One region of the Staphylococcus sp. HMSC071G07 genome, then DNA from elsewhere that is predicted to be linked to it. Evidence: predicted binding sites of a transcription regulator. Region 1 holds the regulator's gene; each other region holds the start of a gene.
The links. Region 1 encodes Rex, which represses fermentation and respiration genes when NADH is low (regulators of the CRP and FNR family bind a similar motif). Its sites were predicted from a motif close to TTGTGAAATATTTCACAA; they were not measured.
Positions count from the first base shown of each region.

Region 2: HMPREF2802_RS04065 (L-lactate dehydrogenase) is a predicted target of Rex. The motif match lies at 1,872-1,889, and genes of this name have one in related genera.
Region 3: HMPREF2802_RS04975 (cytochrome ubiquinol oxidase subunit I) is a predicted target of Rex. The motif match lies at 1,339-1,356, and genes of this name have one in related genera.
Region 4: HMPREF2802_RS09100 (nitrate reductase subunit alpha) is a predicted target of Rex. The motif match lies at 1,902-1,919, and genes of this name have one in related genera.

Region 1 covers NZ_KV804774.1:18,876-22,092, forward strand. Annotated here, with positions in the region: gene HMPREF2802_RS07870 (ABC-F family ATP-binding cassette domain-containing protein) at 1-646, opposite strand, end outside; gene HMPREF2802_RS07875 (redox-sensing transcriptional repressor Rex) at 1,144-1,782, shown strand; gene HMPREF2802_RS07880 (zinc ribbon domain-containing protein) at 1,902-2,837, shown strand; gene HMPREF2802_RS07885 (YeeE/YedE family protein) at 3,116-3,217, shown strand, end outside.
Region 2 covers NZ_KV804766.1:30,578-33,794, forward strand. Annotated here, with positions in the region: gene HMPREF2802_RS04055 (proline dehydrogenase family protein) at 1-439, opposite strand, end outside; gene HMPREF2802_RS04060 (alpha/beta fold hydrolase) at 770-1,603, shown strand; gene HMPREF2802_RS04065 (L-lactate dehydrogenase) at 1,925-2,884, shown strand; gene HMPREF2802_RS04070 (transcriptional regulator, SarA/Rot family) at 3,136-3,217, shown strand, end outside.
Region 3 covers NZ_KV804768.1:135,196-138,412, reverse strand. Annotated here, with positions in the region: gene ptsP (phosphoenolpyruvate--protein phosphotransferase) at 1-775, shown strand, start outside; gene HMPREF2802_RS04980 (glutaredoxin family protein) at 1,030-1,260, opposite strand; gene HMPREF2802_RS04975 (cytochrome ubiquinol oxidase subunit I) at 1,462-2,814, shown strand; gene HMPREF2802_RS04970 (cytochrome d ubiquinol oxidase subunit II) at 2,814-3,217, shown strand, end outside.
Region 4 covers NZ_KV804783.1:62,730-65,946, reverse strand. Annotated here, with positions in the region: gene HMPREF2802_RS09100 (nitrate reductase subunit alpha) at 1-1,771, opposite strand, end outside; gene cobA (uroporphyrinogen-III C-methyltransferase) at 2,073-2,966, opposite strand; gene nirD (nitrite reductase small subunit NirD) at 2,957-3,217, opposite strand, start outside.

The DNA of each region.
Region 1 (3,217 bases):
TGGCGCCATTAAAGAAATTAAGATATTGTTCGAGCCACTCCGTCGTCTCCATGTCCAAATGGTTGGTCGGCTCGTCAAGAAGGAGCAAATCAGGTTCGCTCAGCAACATTTGCGCAAGAGAGAGTCGCGTCTTCTGACCACCGCTAAAGTCGTTGATAGGGCGGTCGAAATCTGTCTCCGTAAAGGACAAACCGTGTAGCACAGTCTTGATCTTGCTCTGATATTGGTAGCCTTCACGCTGCTCAAAGTCGTTAGAGAGTTTCTCGTAAGTCGCAATATGTTCTTGATACTCTGAACTTTCGTAGTCGTCTGCGTGTTGAGCGAGCCACTCTGTTTCTTCACGCATACGTTCTTCTAATGAAATGATGTATTCAAACGGTTGCGACATGGCTTCGAAGACCGTCTGTTCTGTATCGAGCGTCATTTGTTGGGTGAGGTAACCAAGTTTCAAGTCTTTCACTTTGGAAATGTGACCTGAGTCATAGTCCTCTACGCCAGCAATTATCTTCATTAATGTGGACTTACCGGCGCCGTTTCGTCCAACGATACCGATGCGCTCGCCGCTTTTTACTTCGAAATTGACATCATTGAAGATGTCTTCGCCGTCGAATGATTTAGTAATATGGTTGAGTTGTAATAGAATCATTCTGCTTTGCACCTCACTCACTTTCATATTCTACATTATTAAGGTTTTGGATAAAATAAGAGTTGTTTATTTTCATAAAGTATTAAGGTATAATATTTTTTAGATTGAGGGTAAAATAGAAAAAATAACACGTTTTCACTTTGACGATTTTCCCTTGCTTAGAGGATCACACTCAACTAATTTTTGTCGCTTGTATAGCTCCAAAAATGGATTTTCGTTGTGATCTTAATCTCTCAAGCGTGTCAAATCGTCTTGGGAAAACGAAATCCAAATTGACTCTTACTAAGGGCAAAGAAATAATTATATCTTCTTTGCTTATTATTTAATTCTATTTACCATTCATAAAGATAAAAATAGTAGTAATAGTAAAGTGTTAAAGTGTAAGTGTTTCAAAATATGTAACTTATACTTGTACATCTCTATTACTATAACCATTAATTTTTATCTAAGAGTAATAGTTCTATTAATAGAAGACTCATATTGAGGAGGAAGCCCAAATGGCTATTCATAGCGATAAGATTCCTCGCGCTACTTTAAAGCGTTTACCTTTATATTATAGATTCGTCAATACCTTGAAAGCAAAGGGAATTGATCGAGTTAATTCTAAGACCATTAGCGAGGGTCTAAATATAGATTCAGCAACGATACGTCGTGATTTTTCCTACTTTGGAGAGTTAGGCAAGAAAGGCTATGGTTATAACATCGATAGTTTGTTAAACTTTTTTAAAAATGAAATTAACGAGAACCAAGATATTAAGATTGCTCTCGTCGGTGTCGGTAACCTCGGTAAAGCCTTACTCACGTACAACTTCTCTATCCATGATGAAATGACGATTACTGAGGCGTTTGATATCCGAGATGAGATTATCGGCAAACAAATCGGTAGTGTTGCTGTAAAACATATGGATCAACTGCAAGAGACTTTGGCGCATGAAGCGATAGATGTGGTGATTCTGACGACACCTGAATCTGCAGCTCAGCATGTCGCCAATCAATTGGTGGAAGCAGGGGTCAAGGGAATTCTGAATTTCTCACCTGCACGTATTGAGACTCCAGAATCTGTGCAAGTTCATCAAATTGATTTAGGTATCGAATTGCAGTCACTACTATTCTTTATGAAGAATTATCAAAGTTAAGATTAAAGCTAGTGAGAATGGGATAATGATTACTACATTCTGTTATTATCCTATTTTTATTAGCTCTAAAAATAAATGTCACATTTTTCGTAATACGATTGAAAGGGGTATGTATAACAATGGTCTTCTGCACCAATTGCGGCCATAAAAACTCAGAAAATCAAAAGTTCTGTGTAAATTGTGGCGCACCACTCAGAAATGCAAATGTTTCTCAACAAACATCACAAAATCAAGATAAGGAACAAACACAATCACAACAACATGATTCTCAACACACATCTACACAGCAACAACATCATCAAGGCGGCAACCAAGGTCGTGCGCATCAAGCTACACAGTCTTCGGCTTCTCAATCTTATGGCGCACATCAACAAACACGTCAAACACCACATACATATCAACAAGAGCCAGACAAACGAGGCGGCTCTAAAGTGTGGATTGTGATTTCAACAATCATCTTCTTAGCGATTCTTGCAGCGCTCATCTTTGGTGCCTATAAACTTTATGATCACTATACGAACAAATCAGACGATCACAAGCAGTCACAACATGCATCTAAGAAAGACTCAAACAAATCGAAGTCTAGTGATTCTGATGATAGTTCTAGCGATAAGGATAAAAAGGACGACCCAGCAGATAATCCGACAGACCCTGATGCAGCAAAAGTAGACGTATTCAGTGATCACTTTGATAAAAACTATATGAAAGCACCATCTAAACAAGGCTACAACGGTATTAATAATGGTATGTCGAGAGAGCAAGTTGAGAAGAAACTTGGCCATCCTGAAGGTGAAGTCGATGGACGCGACCACGTCTTCAAGCAGTATCATGATCTAGCCGTTTACTACAATGATGACGATGAAGTTGAACAAGTTGCGATTGCGCCTCACGGTGTCAGCAAGAGTGAGTACATCGATGTGTATAGTGAACCTGACGATTACGAAGGTGACGACCTCGTATATGACTCAGATACGACAAATAACTTTAGTGTGGTCGTAACTGTTGACGGTGGTTCAGTGAAGACAATTGAGAATATTGACCAACTAGATCGTTAATTTAAGAACTTTGACGATGTAGCTAGGGTTAAAAGGCTCATGTCACCAGCACAAATGAACATATATTTTATTCAAAGAGCGGAACTCATTAAGGTTCCGCTCTTTTGTTATGCGCTGAAGCAAGCTTGTCACTCGTTTTGATAGTATACATCTTCACTTTTATCTCAAACACGAAATATATCAAAAATAATGTTAGACAGAAGTCTTGAAATAGTAATATTATAGTATTATTATTGTTATTAATCATATTAGTTTTATCGGGAATAGGGAGTGAAGTTATGAACTGGTTGATCTTAACAGGGATTATCGTCGGTATACTACTCGGGTTTATTATGCAGCGTACGAGATTCTGTCTCGCTGGTGGATTCCGTGACATGTAT
Region 2 (3,217 bases), on a different contig from region 1:
CAATCGTTTGAGTAATATCAGCTAAGCTATCGTATTTTTCTGTATCGATATTGATATGCATGTTTCCAAATTCATTAGCTTTCAATAATATTTCTCTTAAATTACGATAAGCTAATTCTAAATCGAACTCAGATCCGAGTTGACTGAGTTTCACTGACATGTGCGCATCGACATTATGGTTGTTGATCGCGTACATGACTTCGAGGATTTCATGTTTCGCTAAGATGGCTTCGCCTTCATTCTCAACGAATTCTCCCAGTTTATCTACTGTCACTGTAATCCCTTTGTCGTTGAGCTTTTGAATTGTATCGATGAGCTGGTCCATCGTGTTTCCAGCTACTACTCGATTTGCTCCTAGTGTAGGGCCGATACTCTTAGCGAGTTTGTTTAAAAAAGTATTATTAGATATACCTATAAAAAAATCTTTCACTAGTGGCATTGAAATTCCTCCCATTCCTTTAGAAATATTGTGCCTTTCATATAGTGTAGCATGAAATGAATAGTAGTGAAATCGTTTACAAACACATAATTTACACAATTTGGAAATTTTCAAACATTAAAAGTGTGATAGAAATTGCGACGCGGGACGTTTAGCCTTTTACCTATAAAATAAAGAAAATAGTTGTTAAGGCCTTAAACAATCAGATTAAGTGTGTTTAGAAAGAAAGTGAAGTATTTTAAAAAGGAGAGTAGGTTGAACGTGGAAATACGGAAACAGAGTTTGATACAATAAAGAATAAGAACTTGAAGAAGAAGGGATTTAGAAGACATGTGGAAATGGGAAACTGAAAGCGAGGCGAAAGGCGTCATCGTCATCGCGCATAATATGTTAGAACACACAGGTCGATATGCATATCTCATCACGATGTTGCGACGCCAAGGCTATCATGTCATCATGGGCGATTTACCTGGACAAGGTCAGACTTCTCGTGCAAATAAAGGACAAATCGAGAGTTTCGATGTTTATCATGAAGCTGTCCTTGAGTGGATCCGCATTGCGAACGAGTACAAGTTACCTACATATCTCCTCGGCGTGGGTCTAGGCGGACTTATTGCGCTCAATTTATTGGAAAAGACTGAGGTACCGATTGAAGGCCTATTACTCGTTTCTCCACTGTTAGAATTTACGAAAACGGCTAAGACGCGTAAAGATAAAATACTTTCAAATATTGGAAAGTTAGCGAAAGATACACGCTTTAATATTGGAATTGAAGCACGTGATTTAACGCGTAATGAAGAAGTAATTGAGGAAACTGAAGATGATCAAATGATGTTGCGTAAAGTGACATATTACTGGTACAAAGAAGTAACTGAAATTATGAAAGAAACCGTAGAGCATTTGAAAGATATTAAATCATTACCGTTGCTCTTGATGCTAGGGACAGAAGATAAGATTGCTGATATAGATGTGATGCGTGAAGTGAAAGTGAAGGTAGCTACACCAGAACTGTACTATAAAGAATGGTCTGGACTGTATCATGAAGTCCATAACGAACCGGAAAGAGATGAAGTGATGCGTTACATTCTAGCTTTCTTAAATAACAGTGTCAGCAATCTTGGGTTCATCATTGATGACGAAAATCAAGTTAATTCGACTGACTAATGATAAAGGGTAAGCTCACATGGATCGTTTAAAATTATAATGCCATGAAGGTATCGGAAGACTAGGATTTCACACTTAGCGCTTGTGTATTTTAAGTGTCTGTGAAGTTCTAGTCTTTTTTAGGTTTTGTAAGATGACTCGAACAATCCTTGTTTGAAAAGTTGGCAAATGTATAAACATACTGTAAGCGTGAGTAATTATATAGTGACGAAAATTTTACATAAAGCTATTAATCTTGCTTTTTATAGAAATATTTGGTATATTTAATTTGTGAAATAAATCACATAGTTATACAAAGTTTTGTGATAGGAGAGAGTAAGTATGGAACGTACGAAAGGTAATAAAGTAGTATTAGTTGGAGACGGTGCAGTAGGTTCAAGCTACGCATTTGCAATGGTAGCGAAAGGTGTAGCAGACGAGCTTGTCATCATCGATCTCAATGAAGATAAAGTGAAAGGTGACGTAATGGACCTCAACCATGGTGCCCCTTATGGTGATTCACGCGTGACTGTTAAAGCAGGTCAATATAGCGATTGTTCAGATGCTGATATCGTAGTTATCACTGCTGGAGCGGCTCAGAAACCAGGTGAGACACGTTTAGACTTAGTTGAGAAAAATACGAAGATCTTTAAATCTATCGTGACAGAAATCATGAACAGTGGTTTCGACGGTATCTTCCTTATCGCGACAAACCCTGTCGACATCTTAACTTATGTCACTTATAAAGTATCAGGTTTACCGAAAGAACGTGTTATCGGTTCTGGCACAATCCTAGATACTGCGCGTTTCAAATTTGAACTCGCTGAAGAATTTGGTGTATCTCCAGGTAGTGTCCACGGTCAAATTATCGGCGAACATGGTGATTCAGAGTTAGCTGTATGGTCACAAGCAAATATCGCAGGTCAACCTTTATTTGATATTTTAAAAAATGATAAAAAACGTGAAAAACGCATTGAAGAAATCTTCGTACGTACACGTGATGCAGCATATGAAATTATTGAAGCCAAAGGTGCGACTTACTACGGAATTGCGATGGGCTTATTACACATTACTAAAGCCATCCTCTTTAACCAAAAGAAAGTCCTCACTGTATCTAGCTATCTAGAAGGTGAATATGGACAAGAAGATGTATACATTGGCGTTCCAACATTAGTAACTCGTGATGGTGCGCAACGTATCTTTGAATCCCCGTTAAGTGAAGAGGAACAAGCGCAATTTGATAAGTCAGCACAAGTGCTTAAAGAAATGCAAGATAAAATTCAAAACCATATAATTGCATAAATCATAGATTGATCTTAAAATGATAATGAGATTAATTTAATATAAAATGTTTTGTGAATTTACTATATCTCTTTAGACAAACTATTTACATTGCATTTAACATATAGTCATTTTAAACTGTAGAATGTAAAGTGTTACTTCATGATGCGTAGGGATGTTATTGTAAAGTAACACTTCTTCTACAGTGTTCTACATTTTATATAAATTAATTTTTTCTTTATCGATAAAATCTATGATTGGAGGAATGTTTGATGGGGAACACGACTGAACAAAAGGTGACGAATATTTTAGAACTTGAATCTTTATTTAAAGATGTTGAAGCGATCTTCAACA
Region 3 (3,217 bases), on a different contig from region 1:
ATTTGAAGCGTACAAATCCGTGTTAGAAGAAATGGATGGTAAACGCGTCGTTGTTCGTACGTTGGATATCGGCGGAGATAAAGAGTTACCATATTTAAATCTGCCTGAAGAAATGAATCCATTCTTAGGTTACAGAGCAATTCGTCTATGTCTGAATGAACCAGAAATATTCAAACCACAACTTCGTGCGTTATTACGTGCGTCAACGTATGGTAAGTTGAGCATCATGTTCCCAATGGTTGCAACGGTTCAGGAATTCCGTGATGCGAAAGCACTTTTAAACGAAGAAAAAGAGAAGTTAATTAAAGAAGGCGTTGAAGTGGCTGAGGATATTGAACTTGGTATCATGGTTGAAATTCCAGCTACAGCTGCATTAGCTGATGTCTTTGCGAAAGAAGTTGACTTCTTTAGTATCGGTACAAACGACTTGATTCAATATACGATGGCAGCAGACCGCATGTCAGAACGTGTTTCTTATCTTTACCAACCATACAATCCATCCATTTTACGCCTTGTTAAACAAGTTATTGATGCTTCACATCAAGAAGGTAAATGGACAGGTATGTGTGGTGAAATGGCTGGCGATGCTACTGCTATTCCAGTCTTACTCGGTCTCGGCTTAGATGAGTTCTCTATGAGTGCGACATCTGTACTCAAAGCACGTCGCCAAATCAAAGGTTTAAGTCAGAACGAAATGCGTGAACTCGCAAATCGTGCACTTGATTGTGTTTCTGCTGATGAGGTAGAAGATTTAGTTCAATCTTATACGAAATAAGTTGTTTTTATAACTATGATTGATAAAAAATAAGAGCTTAAGTTGAATGCGAATAGCTTCAGCTTAAGCTCTTTTTAGTAGGTAGTAAGATAGAAAAGTCGTGTTTCTATAGTCTGGGATTGGGCTGACTCCGTCTACTCTTTTATATGATGATTTAGCATAACGCCTTTTCTCAATATTATCCATGTTTAGCGACGTATAGAATCAGGAATGATAGTAGTATATTCATTTCTGTCGAAAATAGTATAAATCTTCTACTCAATGCTAAACGCGTGATTGATTTTATCCATATCTACAGAATACATAGGCTCTCCATTTAACAGAATAAATGGTGTCGCAGACGCATCATAATCTATCATCTCATTACGATATGGACCATGATTAATATTCTTTTCAGTATAGTCAACGTTATGTTCAGCTAAGTAATTTTTTACAAATGTGCAAGGTGGACAATCATCTTGGGTATAAATAACAATTTCACTCATAGTGTTACTCCTTTTAAGCTTAGAATAATTACAGATTAGCATAATCGTTGAACAGACGAAAGGGGTCTGAACCGCGCGTTGTCAAAGATTTGTCATTTAATTTATGAACAAATTGATTTCATTTGGTATAGTAGTCGATTTATAATTTAACAGAATCATGAGTAAGAACTCAATGATATTTATATAAATATAGGTGATATTATGGATTCAGTTGAAATTGCACGTTTTCTCACAGGAATGACGCTCGCAGTTCATATTATATTCGCAACGATTGGTGTAGGTATGCCACTCATGTTTGCTATCGCTGAATTTCTAGGGATCAAGAAGAAAGATCCTGAATATTTAACTTTAGCGAAGCGTTGGGTAAAAGGTTACACGATCACCGTTGCAGTAGGTGTTGTTACAGGTACGATTATAGGTTTACAACTTTCTCTATTATGGCCGTCCTTTATGAAGATTGGTGGACATGTCATCGCACTACCACTCTTTATGGAGACGTTCGCATTCTTCTTTGAAGCGATCTTCTTGAGTATTTACCTCTACACTTGGGATCGTTTCAAAAGTCAGTGGACCCATCTTATTATTAGTATCCCCGTGATACTTGGTGGTTCCTTCTCAGCATTGTTTATCACCTCAGTTAACTCTTTCATGAATACACCCGCAGGATTTGAAATGAAGAATGGCAGAATGATTAACGTCGAACCGTGGGCTGCGATGTTTAATGATTCGTTCTTAGTGAGATCATTCCACGTCGTTGCAACGGCCTTAATGACGATGGCTTTCGTTCTCGCAACGATTGCTGCTTTTAAACTGTTAAAGAATAAATTTAAGAAAGACGCCGCTTATCATAAAAAAGCTTTAAAATTAACGATGATTCTCGGTTTGATCTTCACGTTAGGTTCTATGCTTGCTGGAGATATGTCAGCGAAATTCCTCCATCAAGAACAACCGGAGAAACTCGCTGCGTATGAATGGCACTTTGATACCCAAAGTAAGTCTGATCTCGTATTCTTCGGTGTACTGGATGAAGATAAACAAGAAGTTTCAGGCGCAGTCAAAATACCTGGCTTACTTAGCTTCTTAGCTGATAATAACGTGAATACGAAAGTGAAAGGCTTAAACGACTTTAAAGCGAGTGAACTCCCACCGATGATTGTCCATTACTACTTTGATTTGATGGTCGCAATGGGCGTGTTCTGTTTCATCGTCTCAGCCGTATTTATTATTACGATGATTTTTAAACGCTTACGTCATTGGACTTTCAAGAAACCATTGCTTTATGCAGCAATTCTAACGGGTCCAGCTGCACTATTAGCGATTGAATTTGGTTGGTTCTTAACTGAACAAGGACGTCAACCGTGGATTATTAGAGGTTATATGAAAGTGGCACAAGCAGCAACACAAGCAGGTGGACTCACGTTAGTAACGATTCTGTTTGGATTACTTTATTTAGTCCTTCTTGTTACTGCATCTTACGTGCTGATTCGGATGTTCAGAAACAAACCTGCTTACAAAGAGATCGACGAACTTTCCTCAGAAAGAGGTGACCATTAATGGATTACGCACATGTAGGCATATTAGTCTTATCGCTATTCTTGTTCTGCTATATCATCATCGGTTCAATAGATTATGGGGCAGGATTCTTCACGTTACATGCGAAGATTACACATCAAGATAAACGTATTAATCACCTCATTGCACGGTATTTAAATCCGGTGTGGGAAGTGACGAATGTCTTCTTCGTCTTCTTCTTCGTAGGAATAGTTGGGTTCTTCCCAGATACAGCGAAATATATGGGTACTGTCTTACTCGTACCAGCGTCTATTTCGCTGATTCTATTATCAATTCGTGGCGGTTTCTATGCCTTTGAGAACTATGGTCCTGATACGAAATTACCGTGGCTTGCCCTTTATGGTATAGCTGGGTTATTTATTCCGGCCTCTCTATCAGTTGCTTT
Region 4 (3,217 bases), on a different contig from region 1:
AGCGTGGTGGACCTTGCCAGTCTTTCGCGAAGGCTACAGTATTCCAACCTTCAATCGGACGACATTTCTCTTGACCCACGTAGTGCGCCCAACCGCCGCCGTTAACACCTTGGCATCCGCACAGTAAGACAAGGTTTAATACTGCTCGATAAATCGTATCTGAGTTGAACCAGTGGTTGATACCGGCACCCATGATAATCATAGAACGCCCTTTCGTATCGATTGCGTTCTGTGCAAATTCACGACCTACTTGTGCTACAACATCTGCTTTCACACCTGTGATTTGCTCTTGCCATGCTGGTGTGTAATGAGATGATGCATCGTCATAGCCTTTCGCTTCGAGTTCATGATCAAATCGTTTAATACCATATTGACTTGCCATAAGGTCGTAAATCGTAGTCACATAACGTGTTGAACCGTCTGCTAATGTGACTTTATGCGTTGGAATTGGGCGTTGGAATACTCCGTTTCCTTCGTTATCGAAGTATGGGAAGTTGATTGTTTGTAACTCGTAATCACTATCAGTAATAGACAGTGCTGGATCAATCTTAGTACCATCTTCAGTCTCTAACTTCAGATTCCATTTCTTACCTTCTTCCCAACGTTGACCCATCGTACCGTTTGGAACAACGAGTTGTTGAGTTAAAGCGTCGAATACCACTGGTTTCCATTCGCTATTTGCAGTCTCTTGACCGAGATCATTGACACGTAAGAAACGGCCTGCTTTGAGTCCTTGTTCATCTTCGTCGAGCATGATGACGAATGGCATATCTGTGTATTGTTTTGCATAGTTGATGAAGTGTTCTGAAGGTTGATCTTCGTAGAATTCTTGTAAAATGACGTGTGTCATCGCTTGCGCAACGGCAGCGTCTGTACCAGGATGTGGTGCCAGCCAGTTGTCAGCGAACTTAACATTTTCCGCATAGTCAGGAGCGACTGATACAACTTTCGTTCCTCTGTAACGCACCTCTGTCATAAAGTGCGCATCTGGTGTACGAGTTAACGGTACGTTAGATCCCCACATCACAATGTAAGAAGCATTGTACCAGTCACTAGATTCCGGCACATCAGTTTGTTCACCCCAAATTTGTGGTGAAGCTGGTGGTAAATCGGCATACCAGTCGTAGAAACTCAACATTTCCCCACCAAGTAAGCTGACAAAGCGCGCACCGGAAGCATAGCTCAACATCGACATGGCTGGAATTGGAGTGAATCCGGCGATACGGTCTGGACCATATTTCTTAATCGTATAAATAATTTGTGCTGCGATGAGTTTAGATACGTCTTTCCAATTTGTACGGATGAGTCCACCTTTACCTCTCGCTTGTTTGTAAGTACGTGCTTTCTCATCATCTTCAACGATAGACGCCCATGCAGCGACCGTGTTATTATCGTGTTCTTTTAACGCTTCAACCCACAATTCCCACAATTTGCCACGAATGTATGGATAGCGAATACGTAATGGGCTATATTCGTACCATGAGAATGACGCACCACGTGGACAGCCGCGTGGTTCAAACTCAGGCATATCGGGACCACAGCTTGGGTAGTCAGTCTGTTGGTTCTCCCACGTAATCACGCCGTTCTTAACAAATACTTTCCATGAACAGGAGCCTGTACAGTTTACACCGTGTGTCGTACGTACAACTTTATCGTGACTCCAACGCTCACGATACATCTTCTCCCATTCTCTACTCTTATGTTCTAATACGGACCAGTTGCCGTTGAACTTCTCTGTTGGTTTGAAAAAGTTCGTTTTAAATTTCTTCATTTCATAACATCCTCTCAAACATGCCCTGTTTCTCTGAGTGAATCGCCACTGCATAATCTTTTACTTTCCGTACGCCTTTCACTCTTATCTATTAAAAAGTAATGATATGTTTTAATAACTTGTTAATTTATTGTACATTTTTTCACAAGACCCTCATATTAGGGATTTGCCTATTTGCCTCATAGAACTCCCTTACCCCTTGTAGCAATGCACTTTGTAGCGGTATTAAAATTGAAAAAGACACCCCAGCGAATTGGATTGTTTCCAATTGCTAGAGTGCCACTCAATTTATAGATATAAATTACAATAACGTTTCTTTGATATGCTGAATCAACGCGAGTTGCGACGGATGATAATCGCAATGAGGATCAATGTCTAAAAATGCAGTGCGACCTTCTTCATAAATTTCAAATGCACGAGCGATGTTAGCTGTTCGATTGCCTTGAAGTAGTTCAGGTGTTGAGACCTTCGTGTTAAACATCTTCTCTAAATCTAACACAGGCCCTATGAGAATGAGACCTGGGCCATCAACGTCACTGTCCTCTACTTGTGATGCAATCGTTGAGACATGACCTTTAATCACCTGTTCACGTTCATACGATGCTTGAAAAATAACATTCACTGGATAATCTATGTCAGTCTCTTGTTGAATGGTCGACATGATTTGTCCAATCCTTTTAATACCCATATAAATCGCTAAAGTGCCTTGCTGCATCATCGAAACGAAGCGCTCGGGCGTGTCGATAATTGCTTGACCAGTACAGTACGTCACGCTGTTCGACAAACGACGAGACGTCAGACCGATACTCAAGGTAGCGACTGCAGCACTCGCACTCGTAACTCCTGGTACTACCTCGTAATCGATGTTCTCTTGTTCAAGTGCTTCAACCTCTTCTTGTAGCCGTCCAAAGATCGCAGGATCGCCACCTTTCAATCTCACTACACATCCATGCTTCTCAGCACTGGCAATCAGTTGTTGATTGATTTCTTCTTGCTTCGTCGTAGGATGATAAGGAATCTTACCTACATTGATTAGCTGCGCATCAGGACGCGTCAACTGCAAGATAAATGGATTAACCAGACGATCATAAAGTACGACGTCAGCTTTATATAACAAGTGTTCCGCTCGACGTGTTAATAAGTTTGGGTCACCCGGTCCAGCACCCACGAGATACACTTTAGGTGCTACAGACATATATAGACATCTCCATTATCTACAGTCACCTCGTAAACTGACACACATCCTGTATCAGGTTCTTGGACTTCGCCTGTGTTTAAATCAATCTTCTGATCATGTAAGGGACAATAGACATACTCCCCGCTGACTGTACTTTCTGACAGTGGTCCTTGTTTGTGAGGACAAATATTGTTAATCGCATGAATTTCTCCAGATTCAGTTAAAAATAATCCTATCTCTAGATCTCCAACGATGACTTTCTTGCCGAT